Regions from separate parts of the Psychrobacillus sp. FSL H8-0510 genome, predicted to be linked through region 3. Evidence: predicted binding sites of a transcription regulator. Region 3 holds the regulator's gene; each other region holds the start of a gene.

Region 1 (3,220 bases), 360 kb from region 3:
GCATTGGGGTCATCGTTTTTAAGACTTCTTTGCTTTCTTCCGGAATAATCGGTGTATCGATGAAACCAGGTGCCAGTGCATTTACACGAATATTTTTGGTTGCATATTCTAATGCCAGTGAGCGAGTTAAGTTAATAACTCCGCCTTTTGCCGCATTATAAGCAGCAGATCCAGGAGAACCTACCCACCCATACATAGATGCAGTGTTGACAATTGTGCCACCACCAGATTTAAGCATTTCACGAATTGCTTCACGCGCAACTAAGAATACGCCGTCTAAATCGACATTCACTGTATTCCGCCATTCTGCATACTCTAACTCTTCTGTAGGAGTAACGCGACCAATTCCAGCATTATTGAAAACTATATCTACTTTACCAAAAGCGGCGATGGTTTCTTTATATATATTTTGAACTTCTTCTTCACTTGTAATATTTGCTTTAACAAATAGTGCATCGGCATTTTGAGCTTTTAGCTCTGCTTCAAACGCTTTGCCTTTTTCTACATTTAAATCTACTAACACAACTTTTGCGCCTTCTTCAACAAAAAGTCTTGCTGTTGCAGCACCAATTCCCGATGCACCACCTGTGATAATAGCTACTTTTCCTTGTAATTTCATTAGAAAATCTCTCCCTATCTAAATAAAATTTAAATATCTAAACTTTATATCTTGAATTGAAGATATTTATATTCTAAATATAGTCTTCTTACTTCCTAAAGTCAAAGTATTAAACTACCTAAGTTTCACTTTTTATGTCCACCGAGTAATCCTGCACGTTTTCTTGCAGTTCCTGCTTCTGTATATGAAACTGCACGTAAAACGGAAGTAGAACCGTATTTACTACGTAAGGCATCCATTGTTTTTCCAAGCTTCCGTTCCTTCCATTTACTTTCTTCGAACAAGCTTAGTTGCATGGAGTATTCTGGTTCTAAATTGGTAATCGAGATGGATAATTTTCGAACAGGACGGCGATCATAAAATTCATCAAAAATTTGCTCACATACTTTATAAATCGTCATGGTGGCATTTGTCGGTTCATCAATAGAACGGGAACGATTAAATCCACCGCCAAATTCCTCTTTACTATACCCAACAGATAGATGTATGGTTCTCCCAACCATTTCCGCTTCACGTGCTCGTCTAGCTACGTCCTCACACATTTCCAAAACGACTGCCATCACTTCTTTTTTACTACGATAATCTCTAAATAATATTTGTCCCTTACCATAACTAATCTGCCCTTCAGCAAGAGGTGCTCCGAGCTCGGATAGATCTACTCCCCAAGCATGATAATACAGTTGGTTGCCCATTACACCAAACTTTTCCTCGAGTAAGGATAATGGGGTATTCGCCAATTGACCCACTTTAAAAATCCCCATATTGTTTAATGTTTTTTGAAGACGTGATCCTATCCCCCACATTTCAGTTAAAGGTGTTACTGGCCACAACTTTTCCTGAATATCTTCATATGCCCATTTAGCAAAGCCACTTTTTTTCGCCTCCAGGTCGAGTGCCAACTTAGCCATAAGCATGTTTGGTCCCATACCCACTGCACATGGCAACTGAAATTGAGCATATAATTCGTCTTGTATACGTTTTATCGTGTTTTCAATAGGTCCCCAAAGCTTTTCTGTTCCGCCAAGATCTACAAAACACTCATCGACACTATACACATGAATGGACTCATGTGGGACAAACTGATGTAAATAGCGTGTAATTTCCATCGATACTCGAACGAAAAACTCCATTTTAGGTTCAATAAGATGTATGGAAGGGTGATCTGGTATTTCAAACAAGCGAGTTCCAGTCTTCACACCAAACTGTTTTTTCATAGGTGGAGATGCAGCAAGCACGATACTTCCTTTTTGCTCCAAATTTCCGATGACTGCAATCGGTGTAGTCGTAACATCCAGGCCAGCATCTGCTGCTGCACAGCTCGCAAAAAAACTTCGTATATCAATACATATAATTTTCCGGTTTTTTAGTCCTTCATACATAATATTCACCACTCTCTTTCGGAACGTATGTTCTTTATAGTATATTACAAACAAACGTTCTTATTCAATGGTAAAAAATTGGGTAGATAGGCAAAAAAACGTTGTATTATTCGCATTCTCCTTTTATTTCTCCTCGTTTAGCTCATTGATTTTTTGAATGGCATCACTGACAGTCTGAACTCCGATAACTTCTATTGGAAGATTTAATGATTCCACTACTTCATTGGCTTCTTCCAAATTTCCAAGAGGGAGAATTATATACGGGAGATTTATTTTATTTGCACTTAGAACTTTTTCTTTTACTTGACCAATTTCTATTACTTCCCCAGTTTTACTGATAGCACCTGTCACACCAATTGTTTTTGCATTTTTAACTTCCTCTTGTTCTATTAGACTGGATAATACGAGAGCCAAACCCGCACTGTTCCCATTTACATTATTTCTAGATAAAAATTCATCAATTGCTATATTACCTGTACTTAAATACGCATTTACATTCATGGACATCTGATGAACATAATCTACTTCTAAATTGATACCAATCAATTGAATAAGTGCTATAGTTTTATTCGCATAGCGATGGATATTAGTAACTTGGTTTATATCAAAAATCATGGAGTGACTGTTAAGCTCTAAAAAATCTTGTTCTTCTAAGCCTTCCTCCAGTAGTACCTCGATCGTATTTACACCCAACACGTAGATTCCAGAGCTTTTTACTAGTTCTTCTGGTGGATGATAAGATGATACGACATACCGGTTCCCTTCCATTGAAATCAGTGGTACTTCATATATCAATAAAAGAAACGAAGCGATAAAGGAAAATAGGAAGATATGTTTTAACATGTTTGTTTTCCTAATTCCTAATAAATAAAATGGCCACAATATAACGAGCAATGCCAGGATGTTGCAAAAGAAAAAACTAGAAATATAATCGAGGAGAAACAAATAGAGCTCCGCATAGTAAACAAAAATTGTCATTACAAACGGAAGTATTTGATGCTTGTTTGTTGATTCAATTATCTTGATCACCGATCCTTCCGATACATACTCTTATACTTATTCGATTAGCTACTAAAAAAAACCTCCCTATTGAATCCACAATTTCTAGGAGTCTTACCAAAGTTAAGTGCGGTGCTTGCGAAACAATCGAAATTTGAAAAATATTGCTGATTCGTTCATCGGAAATTTACATCAAATATCCAGATAACAAAGAAAAGCAAAC
Region 2 (3,220 bases), 110 kb from region 3:
CTACTGGGAGCAACAATTCCAGTTGGACATTTAGTAGGTGCAATTATCTTTATAATTGCTTCTATTACTGATTTTATAGATGGTTACTATGCGAGAAAGTATAACTTAGTTACTAATATGGGGAAATTTCTTGACCCTCTCGCAGACAAATTATTAGTTTCTGCAGCTCTAATCATTTTAGTTGAGTTTGGAATGGCACCGTCATGGGTAGTTATATTAATTATTAGCCGTGAGTTTGCAGTAACTGGCCTTCGATTAATATTAGCGAATGAAGGCGAGGTAGTCGCAGCCAATCAACTAGGCAAAATAAAAATGTGGACTCAAATAGTTGCGATTTCTTCCCTATTATTGGGTAATATATTCTTTGAAATGTTCCATATTCCTTTTGATATGATCATGCTTTACGTATGTTTATTCTTTACTGTATGGTCTGGATGGGATTACTTTTATTTGAATCGCAAAGTGTTACTAGATTCTAAGTAGGAAGGAAGTTCTTTATGAAAGCAGAAATTATTGCAGTAGGTTCTGAATTATTACTAGGTCAGATTTCTAATACAAATGCCCGCTTTATATCTACTCAGCTAGCAGAGATTGGGTTGGACGTATACTATCATACGGTTGTAGGAGACAATGCGGATAGGTTGGTAGAATCGATCCAAATAGCAGAAAAACGTGCGGATTTAATCATATTCACAGGTGGGTTAGGTCCTACAAAAGATGATTTAACAAAAGAAACTATTGCCAAGCATTTGGGAATGAACTTAGTGCTAGATAATCATGCAATCATGTATATTGAGGATTTCTTTAAGCGTATGGGTCGCAATATGACAGAAAACAACAAAAAACAAGCACTTGTTTTAGAAGGAAGCACCGTATTAGAAAACAAACATGGTATGGCACCTGGTATGTTACTAACTACCGATAGTCATTCATATATGCTTCTTCCTGGTCCACCAAAAGAGATGGAGCCTATGTTCCAATTTGAAGCGAAGCCACTATTACCGAAGCTTCTTTTAGATGAAAATGTTATTATGTCCCATGTTATTCGGTTCTATGGAATAGGGGAAGCCGAGCTAGAAACAGAAGTCCAAGATCTCCTAGATAACCAAACAAATCCCACACTTGCACCCCTTGCTTCTGATGGAGAGGTTACACTCCGATTAACAGCAAAGAGTAATTCGGAGGATGAGGCTTGGAAAAAGATTGAAGCATTACAAGCTGAAATTTTAAACAGAGTTGGTAAATTCGTTTATGGATATAATAATGACTCTTTACCTTCGAAACTTAGAGAAATACTTATCGAAAATGACTTGACTATTTCAGCAGCTGAAAGCATGACAGCAGGACTTTTCCAATCAGAACTTGCTGCAGTGCCGGGAATGGGAGAAGCATTGGTTGGTGGTATGATCACTTATACAGAAGACGTGAAGATTAAGCAACTAGGTGTAGATGCTGCAATTATTGAGAAGTATAGCGTTGTTTCAAGTGAATGCGCAGAGCAAATGGCACTTAAAGTAAAAGAAAAATTTCAAACCGATATAGGTGTAGGTATTACTGGAGCTGCAGGTCCTGATGGTCACGGAGGGCAACCTGCTGGCACGATTTGGATTGGAATTGCATTAGGTGATTTGAAGCCAGTAACATATAAACTCAACCTTTCAGGTTTACGAAACACGAACAGAATTAGAACAGTAAAGTTTACAATCTATTACTTAATACGATTACTGCGTGAGCAAACATTATCGAAAATTTAATTTAGATCAATAAAACGGCCCAAAATCCAATTTTGAGCCGTTTTTCACACTCAAAATTAAATAGACGTAAAAAATAAACGAATGAACGTTCGCTTTTTTCTTGTAAATTTCTCAAAGACCGAGTATAGTAAGGATAGAAATAAAAAACATCATCATTTCTTTTGAGGAGGAAATTAATTGGCTAATAATGATCGTAAAGCAGCATTAGATATGGCGTTAAAACAAATAGAGAAACAATTTGGTAAAGGTTCTGTTATGAGATTAGGAGAAAAGACAAATCTTGAAATTTCTACTTCTTCTAGTGGTTCTTTAGCATTGGATGCTGCACTAGGAATAGGTGGGTACCCAAGAGGACGTATTATTGAAATATATGGTCCAGAGAGTTCAGGTAAAACAACTGTAGCTCTACATGCCATTGCAGAAATACAAAAAACTGGTGGGCAAGCTGCATTTATCGATGCGGAGCATGCATTAGATCCAGTTTACGCACAAAAACTAGGTGTAAATATTGATGAATTACTTTTATCTCAACCAGATACAGGGGAACAAGCACTTGAAATTGCAGAAGCACTTGTACGTAGTGGTGCAATTGAAATACTAGTAATTGACTCTGTAGCAGCTTTAGTACCTAAAGCTGAAATTGAAGGAGAAATGGGAGATTCTCATATGGGTCTTCAAGCTCGATTAATGTCTCAAGCATTACGTAAACTTTCTGGTGTTATTAGTAAATCGAACACAATCGCTATTTTCATCAACCAAGTTCGTGAAAAAATTGGAGTAATGTTCGGAAATCCGGAAACTACAACAGGTGGTCGTGCGCTTAAATTCTATAGTTCTGTGCGTTTAGAAGTAAGACGGGCAGAAGCAATCAAGCATGGTACAGATATTATGGGTAATAAAACAAAAATTAAAGTAGTGAAGAACAAAGTTGCTCCACCATTTAGAACTGCGGAAGTAGATATTATGTATGGTGAAGGAATATCTCAAGAAGGAGAAGTAGTTGATATTGGTTCTGAATATGACATTATTCAAAAAAGTGGTTCTTGGTATGCGTACAATGAGGAACGTATAGGACAAGGTAGAGAAAATGCAAAACAATATTTAAAAGAGAATCCTGCTATTAAAGCAGAAATTACAGGTAAAATCCGTGAATCTCTTGGAATGGCAGCAGGGTCTTTAACGATTGGTGCACATGACATTGAAGAGGACGAAGACGAAGAATTTGAATTATTATTAGAGGATAAGTAATAACAAGACAGAAAGTCTCTCATTCATTTGAGAGACTTTTTTTGAAAATATATAAATTGTATGTTGTAGACTAGTTCCTTCTGGATAAATAATAATCCTGTTATAATTTCCGTTTCAAATGACTTGTCATTCATCTCGGGCTATAAAATTAGTAACATTATCAAATAGAAAATGGCTTATTTAAGCACTTCTAAAAGGATAGAAACAAGTTTTGATCT
Region 3 (3,220 bases):
ATAACGTCGATGTACAGTTGCTTTACTAATATTAAACCCCAAACCTTTTAGAGTCATCGAAATCTCTTCATAGGTAAGACCAGCATTACGAAGTCTAACTACTTCTTCTAATGGCACGTCTATTCTCTCTCTTCCATCGGGATTACCTCTTGTTTTCAAGTTTTTTTCAGGTCTATATCCTTGAGACACTGCTTTTTTCATACCTCTTTTAATTTTTGCGTTGTGTAATTTTCGCTGATACTCCTCCACTAGCGCCAATATTTCCAAGAGCATAGTATCCATTTCGTTTAGATTAATGACCCCTTTATCCTGTAACGTATAAATCGAAGTATTGGTTTTTTGAAGTAAATGTAGAACGGCCATTCTACCGTTTCCTCTGCCAATACGTGTCTCATCTTGTACAAATACCGCTTTAATTTCATTTTGTTTAATATAGTCAAGTAAATCTAATAAGCCTTCGCGTTCAATATCATATCCACTATGTTGATCTGAAAATACTTTTTCAACTTCATAATTATTTAGTTTTGCAAATTCTATCAATTCTTCCTCTTGCCTTGTTAATGAAGTCTCTTGAGACTCTTTTTCTGTACTCACTCGACAATATATAACTGATTTCACTTTGTATCGCCCGCTATCTCCGTATCATGATTGAAATGGTAACTTTTTTCAATGACTGGAATAATAATAACTTCCCCCGCTTTAATATGACCGTCTTGCAAATTATTCATCGCAATTACTTTATCGATCCATTTTAGCTTATCTTCATTCGTTCCATATTCTTGTGCTAAAGCCCACAAAGAATCTCCTTGTTCTATATTAATATGTTGGCTCTCGTCTGTCGAAAAAGAATTCGAGATTATTATAAACATTGTAAATGCAATACTGCATGCTACAAATATTGTTAAAAAGTAATTTTCTTTCATCCAGGTCATTTAAAATCCCCCTAATAGAATGTGTGTTCGTAATGTATATTTTAATATTAATGCGAACGTTTGTTTTTGTCAACAATAATTAGAACCTATGTTTGCATTACTGTTCTTCCCCTGTTATACTATTATTAAGATAGAAAAGGATAGAGATAATTATTCAAAAAGAGGTGAACATATGAAAAAAGCATCTAAAAGACAAGAAGATATACTTGCTTTTATAAAAGAAGAAGTTCGTAAAAAAGGTTATCCACCATCCGTTAGAGAAATTGGAGAAGCTGTGGGCTTAGCATCTAGTTCAACTGTTCATGGACATTTAGCACGACTGGAAAGTAAAGGGCTAATTAGGAGAGATCCAACAAAACCACGCGCTATTGAGATTCTGGATGGCTTGGGCAGCGTTGCTGAAAAACACAATGTGGTTCATGTACCGTTGATCGGTAAAGTTACTGCTGGTATCCCTATTACAGCAATTGAAAATATAGAAGAATTCTTCCCACTTCCAGAAACATTTGGAACTGCAGATGATAATTTATTTATGTTAGAGATTATGGGTAATAGTATGATAGAGGCTGGAATATTAAATGGTGACTATGTGGTTGTAAAACAACAGCAATCTGCCAATAATGGCGATATTGTTGTCGCAATGACTGATGAAGATGAAGCAACAGTTAAAAGATTCTTCAAGGAAAAGTCCTATTTCCGTCTGCAACCCGAAAATTCTTCCATGGAACCTATCATTGTAAATTCAGTTAGTATACTTGGAAAAGTAGTTGGAGTTTACCGTAATATTCAATAGTTTTGTCGAACTTGACAATATAGACAAATAAACGTAAGATAACAAAGAGCCGATATCATATTTCAACGAAAAGTGGACATTTTCGTTGAAATCATCGAAAAACCCCTTTACCTTAATGGTTGAGGGGTTTTATTTTTATACATAAGTAATTAGTAGCTTTGGTAAACTAGTAATACTACTTCTTCTTCTTGAGGGCAGCTAAAGTCTTTGTTCCGACTACCCCATCAACTGTTAAGCCCTTTTTCTTTTGAAAGTCTTTAATAGCCGAAATAGTTAAGGGTCCCTCTATCCCGTCATTTATCAATTTATAACCTGCTGAATTTAAGAGTTTCTGAACTTCAGTGACATTTATTTCACTTATATACTTTAAAGGATTTACCGCATTTGGCTGACCTACATCGTAAGATGGTATGTGAATTTCAAAATGTAAGTGGATACCTGTACTATTTCCTGTACTCCCTTTAATACCTATTTGTTGACCTTGTTTAACACTTTGTCCCACTTTCACAGTAATAGTTTTTAGATGCGCATATAAGGTTTCGTACTTTTTACCGTTTAAAGTATGTGCAATCGTTATAGTATTTCCATATCCTCCAATAACTTTCGCTCTAGTCACTTTACCACTGGCAGATGCTCTTATAATCGGACTACCATCACTCCCAATGTCAACTCCTTTATGGACTTTAACATTACTATTTTTTCGAATTTCTCCAAAACGAGATGTAATTTCTCCTTCGCTTGGTCTTATAAACAATTTATAACCTCCCTCCTATTAATAAGTAGAGAACAATCCCTCTCACTAGTTAATGCTCGAATGATTAATAACATATAGTCAATAATCATCATATTTTCCTAATAAATTGTAAAAAAGATTAGAAATGAGTAAATTTGGGTATTAATATTTATAATCAAGCATATGTTAAATTACTAATATTATTTTTTGTAGACCTATATAACTATATAAAGGGGCAATAATTTATGAAACTAATTATAGAAGAACTCAAAAAGCTTATTAATGATTATTATAGATGCAATAACCACTATTTGAAGAAAGAAATTTTGATTGACATTAATCTGTTGAAAGATGCATTAAGAATTTTAGAAAAAAGAAAGTTAGATATAAACACAGAAAGCTCACTTATTTTTTAACGAAGTGAGCTTTTTTTATTATTCTTATTTACCCACACTATATAGTTTTCCATGTAGTGTTAGATTTCAATATTAATAGTATTTCATTCTTTTTCTTACGAGACAATCAAAATGACTAGTCCTCCTAATTTCTATTACATATATTATATTATGCCGTCCAAACGGCTAATCTATTATAAGGAGGTGAATTATATGGTTCTTGTACTTCAAGAGTTTACTACCCCTGCAAATACTAATGTAATTGCAGATACAGCTGCACCACCTGGAACGCTTCCGACACCCGCTGTACCAACTCTACCAGCAATGGTTTCACCTTTAGTAGATGGAAGTAGTGCTTATATTTGGT
Region 4 (3,220 bases), 1.4 Mb from region 3:
AACTATTGTCCAAGCAGAAGACAGATGGGATATTAAAACCCTTGATACCTATCAAGTACTAACGGATGCCTCCATTGATTCTTCTATATTATTAGATGGTACAAAAGCTGATGTGTACGAAACAACAGGTTTACAGGAAGGATATTATAAAATTGATTTTAATGGAGTACAAGGATTTATCCATAGTAGTCAAGCAAGCACTTTGTTTGAACAAGAGCGAATGAGTTTTAAAGTAGTGGAGGATCAAATCCCATACTATATTATGACAAAAGGAAAGCTAGTGCAAAAAGGAATTCTGTTAAAAGAAGCTGTTTTAACTCGTACTAAAACTGCTTCTGTCTATCATTTAGTAGAAGTGGGTAAAGAAGTATACTATATTCCACTGGCAGGTACGATTCCTACGACGACGGAACCTATAATAGATACTAGCAAAAAAGCGAAATATCCAATGAAATTATATAATCGTGATGAGGTACCTATTTACAATAAACAATTAATCCAAATAGCAACTCTTTCCGCCAATCAATCAGTGGATTTAATAGCATTAGAAAAGAGTAAAGGTGTTATTTATTTTCTTGGACAAGAGGCAAGGATAAATATGAATGATTTTGTCCATATGGATTTATTGCAACCGAAAAAAGTTTTAACTTATGAAGAAATGACTTATTTACTTCAAGTAGTTGCAACATTATATCCAGAGTTTACAAAGCTCGAGCAAATAGGTAAATCTGTAGAAGGTACCCCTATGTATGCGATGAAAATAGGAAACGGCAAAAAGGAAGTTCTACTAGATGGTTCTTTACATGCTCGCGAGCATATGACGACAAACGTTGTAGTTGAAATGATTGACACATATAGCATTCATTACAAAAACAAATCTGTTTATGGTGGATATAATGTTCGTGAGACATTGGATCAAACTGCTATTTGGTTTATCCCCATGATGAATCCTGATGGTGTAAAACTTGTTCAATCCGGACCAAAATCGTTAAAAAATGGGGCACTTGCTACAAAGATAAATGGAAGTACTAATTTTAATAGGTGGAAATCCAATATTCGTGGAGTAGATTTAAATGATAACTTTGCGTCTGGTTGGGATAAGATTACCGGCGGTCATAAGAAACCTGCATATATGGCATATAAAGGACCTAGTGCTTTTAGTGAACCAGAGTCACAAGCATTTCGAGATTTCGTCAAAAAACACAAATTTAAAACGTATATTTCTTACCATTCTTCAGGTCAAATTATGTACTGGTTTAACTATCAAAAGCAAGCAGAATCCAAGCGAGATCAAGCATTGGCAAAAACATTATCAAAGCTCACTGGCTACAAAGTAATGCCTCCTCAATATTTGCCCGGTTCAGGGGCATCTGCTGATTGGTTTATCCAACAAACGAAAATGCCAGGTATCACATTAGAAATTTCTCCGTATGTAGGAGATATTCCTGTGCCTTTATCGAAGTGGGATGCTATCTGGAGGCAGAACAACAAAGTAGGCTTATATTTAGCGCAAGAAGCATCTAAAAGATAATAATGAAATTAACAAAAGCATTTTTATAAACGGTTAGGAATAGTAATAAATGTTCCGAAGGATGTTTATTTGTCCTATTAAAAGTAAGATATTGAATACTCTATTGGAACTGTTTATAAGGGAAGGTCCACCACGAAGACTTCAGTGGGAATAGCTTGAGCTGAAGACCCCGCAGGAAAGACATTGCTCGAACTTTGTTTGACCAATGTCTTTGCGACGAGTAACCGCAGGAGCATATGTTTTCGTAGTGACGAGGAGGCTGAAGCCAAGCCCACGGAAAGCGAAGTGGTGGGCCTTGCCGAGTTTAATATTAAACTCTATATACCTAAAATTGAGTTTGTCACAGTCTGAAGCCACTGAAAACAGTGGCTTTTATGATAGATAAAAAACGTATGTTCGTTTTATTAGGAAACAAAAAAAGAGTATGTTAAACTGAAATTATTCAAAAAATGGGAGGCTTATGTATGGAACAAATATTCGAATTACAAGCTCCGTATGAGCCAGCGGGAGATCAAATCGAAGCGATAAAAGAACTAGTTGCGGGTGTTAAAGAAGGAAAAAGATATCAAACCTTACTAGGTGCGACAGGTACTGGTAAAACATATACTATTTCAAATGTTATCCAACAGATAAACAAACCAACGCTAGTGATGGCACATAACAAAACATTAGCAGGTCAATTATATAACGAATTTAAAGAGTTTTTTCCTAACAATGCGGTTGAGTACTTTGTAAGTTACTATGATTATTTTCAACCAGAAGCGTATGTTCCTTCAACCGATACATTTATAGAAAAAGACTCCAGTGTCAATGAGGAAATAGATAAGCTTCGCCATTCTGCAACCTCTTCTTTATTCGAAAGAAAAGACGTTATTATTATTGCGTCTGTATCCTGTATTTACGGATTAGGGAATCCAGAAGAATATAATGAAATGGTCGTATCGCTAAGAACGGGAATGGAAATTGAACGCAATCAGTTATTACGTAAACTCGTCGACATTCAATATGAACGAAACGATTTAAACTTCGTACGTGGAAAATTTCGTGTTCGCGGTGATGTAGTAGAAATTTTCCCCGCTTCACGTGATGAAAGATGTCTTCGTGTAGAATTTTTCGGAGATGAGATTGATCGGATTCGTGAAGTTAACGCGCTTACGGGAGAAATTTTAGGAGAACGAGATCATGTTGCTATCTTTCCTGCATCCCATTTCGTTACTCGGGAAGAAAAGATGAAGCTAGCGATAGCTAATATTGAAAAAGAATTGGAAGAACAGCTGGCTTACTTACGCAGCGAGGATAAGCTGTTAGAAGCACAACGATTAGAGCAGCGTACAAGATATGATTTAGAAATGATGGAAGAAATGGGCTTTTGTTCAGGCATAGAAAACTACTCCCGCCATTTAACTTTAAGAGAGGCTGGAGCAGTTCCATATACATTACTAGATTATTTTCCAAAAGACTTTTTACTCGTAGTAGATGAAAGTCACGTTTCATTACCTCAAGTAAGAGGAATGTATAATGGTGACCAAGCTAGAAAATCTGTGCTTGTAAATTACGGTTTTCGATTGCCATCTGCACTAGACAACAGACCTTTAACTTTTAATGAATATGAAAAACATATAAACCAAGCTATATTTGTTTCGGCAACACCAGGTCCTTATGAGTTGGAGCATACACCAGAAATGGTAG

The links. The regulator LexA, encoded in region 3, represses DNA repair genes until DNA is damaged. The targets are predictions, from matches to a motif close to CGAACATATGTTCG.
Region 1: MHI40_RS08900 (Y-family DNA polymerase) is a predicted target of LexA. The motif match lies at 2,046-2,059, and genes of this name have one in related genera.
Region 2: recA (recombinase RecA) is a predicted target of LexA. The motif match lies at 1,833-1,846, and genes of this name have one in related genera.
Region 4: uvrB (excinuclease ABC subunit UvrB) is a predicted target of LexA. The motif match lies at 1,917-1,930, and genes of this name have one in related genera.

Annotation. Positions count from the first base shown of each region.
Region 1 is NZ_JBBOYZ010000001.1:1,815,624-1,818,843, forward strand. Features, by position in the region: gene MHI40_RS08895 (SDR family NAD(P)-dependent oxidoreductase) at 1-619, opposite strand, end outside; gene MHI40_RS08900 (Y-family DNA polymerase) at 745-1,998, opposite strand; gene MHI40_RS08905 (S16 family serine protease) at 2,122-2,841, opposite strand.
Region 2 is NZ_JBBOYZ010000001.1:1,346,003-1,349,222, forward strand. Features, by position in the region: gene pgsA (CDP-diacylglycerol--glycerol-3-phosphate 3-phosphatidyltransferase) at 1-483, shown strand, start outside; gene MHI40_RS06485 (competence/damage-inducible protein A) at 498-1,754, shown strand; gene recA (recombinase RecA) at 1,932-3,002, shown strand.
Region 3 is NZ_JBBOYZ010000001.1:1,451,442-1,454,661, reverse strand. Features, by position in the region: gene MHI40_RS07045 (YneB family resolvase-like protein) at 1-618, opposite strand, end outside; gene yneA (cell division suppressor protein YneA) at 615-932, opposite strand; gene lexA (transcriptional repressor LexA) at 1,105-1,725, shown strand; gene MHI40_RS07030 (peptidoglycan DD-metalloendopeptidase family protein) at 1,901-2,479, opposite strand; gene MHI40_RS07025 (hypothetical protein) at 2,704-2,874, shown strand; gene MHI40_RS07020 (hypothetical protein) at 3,067-3,220, shown strand, end outside.
Region 4 is NZ_JBBOYZ010000001.1:2,836,397-2,839,616, reverse strand. Features, by position in the region: gene MHI40_RS14395 (M14 family zinc carboxypeptidase) at 1-1,531, shown strand, start outside; gene uvrB (excinuclease ABC subunit UvrB) at 1,996-3,220, shown strand, end outside.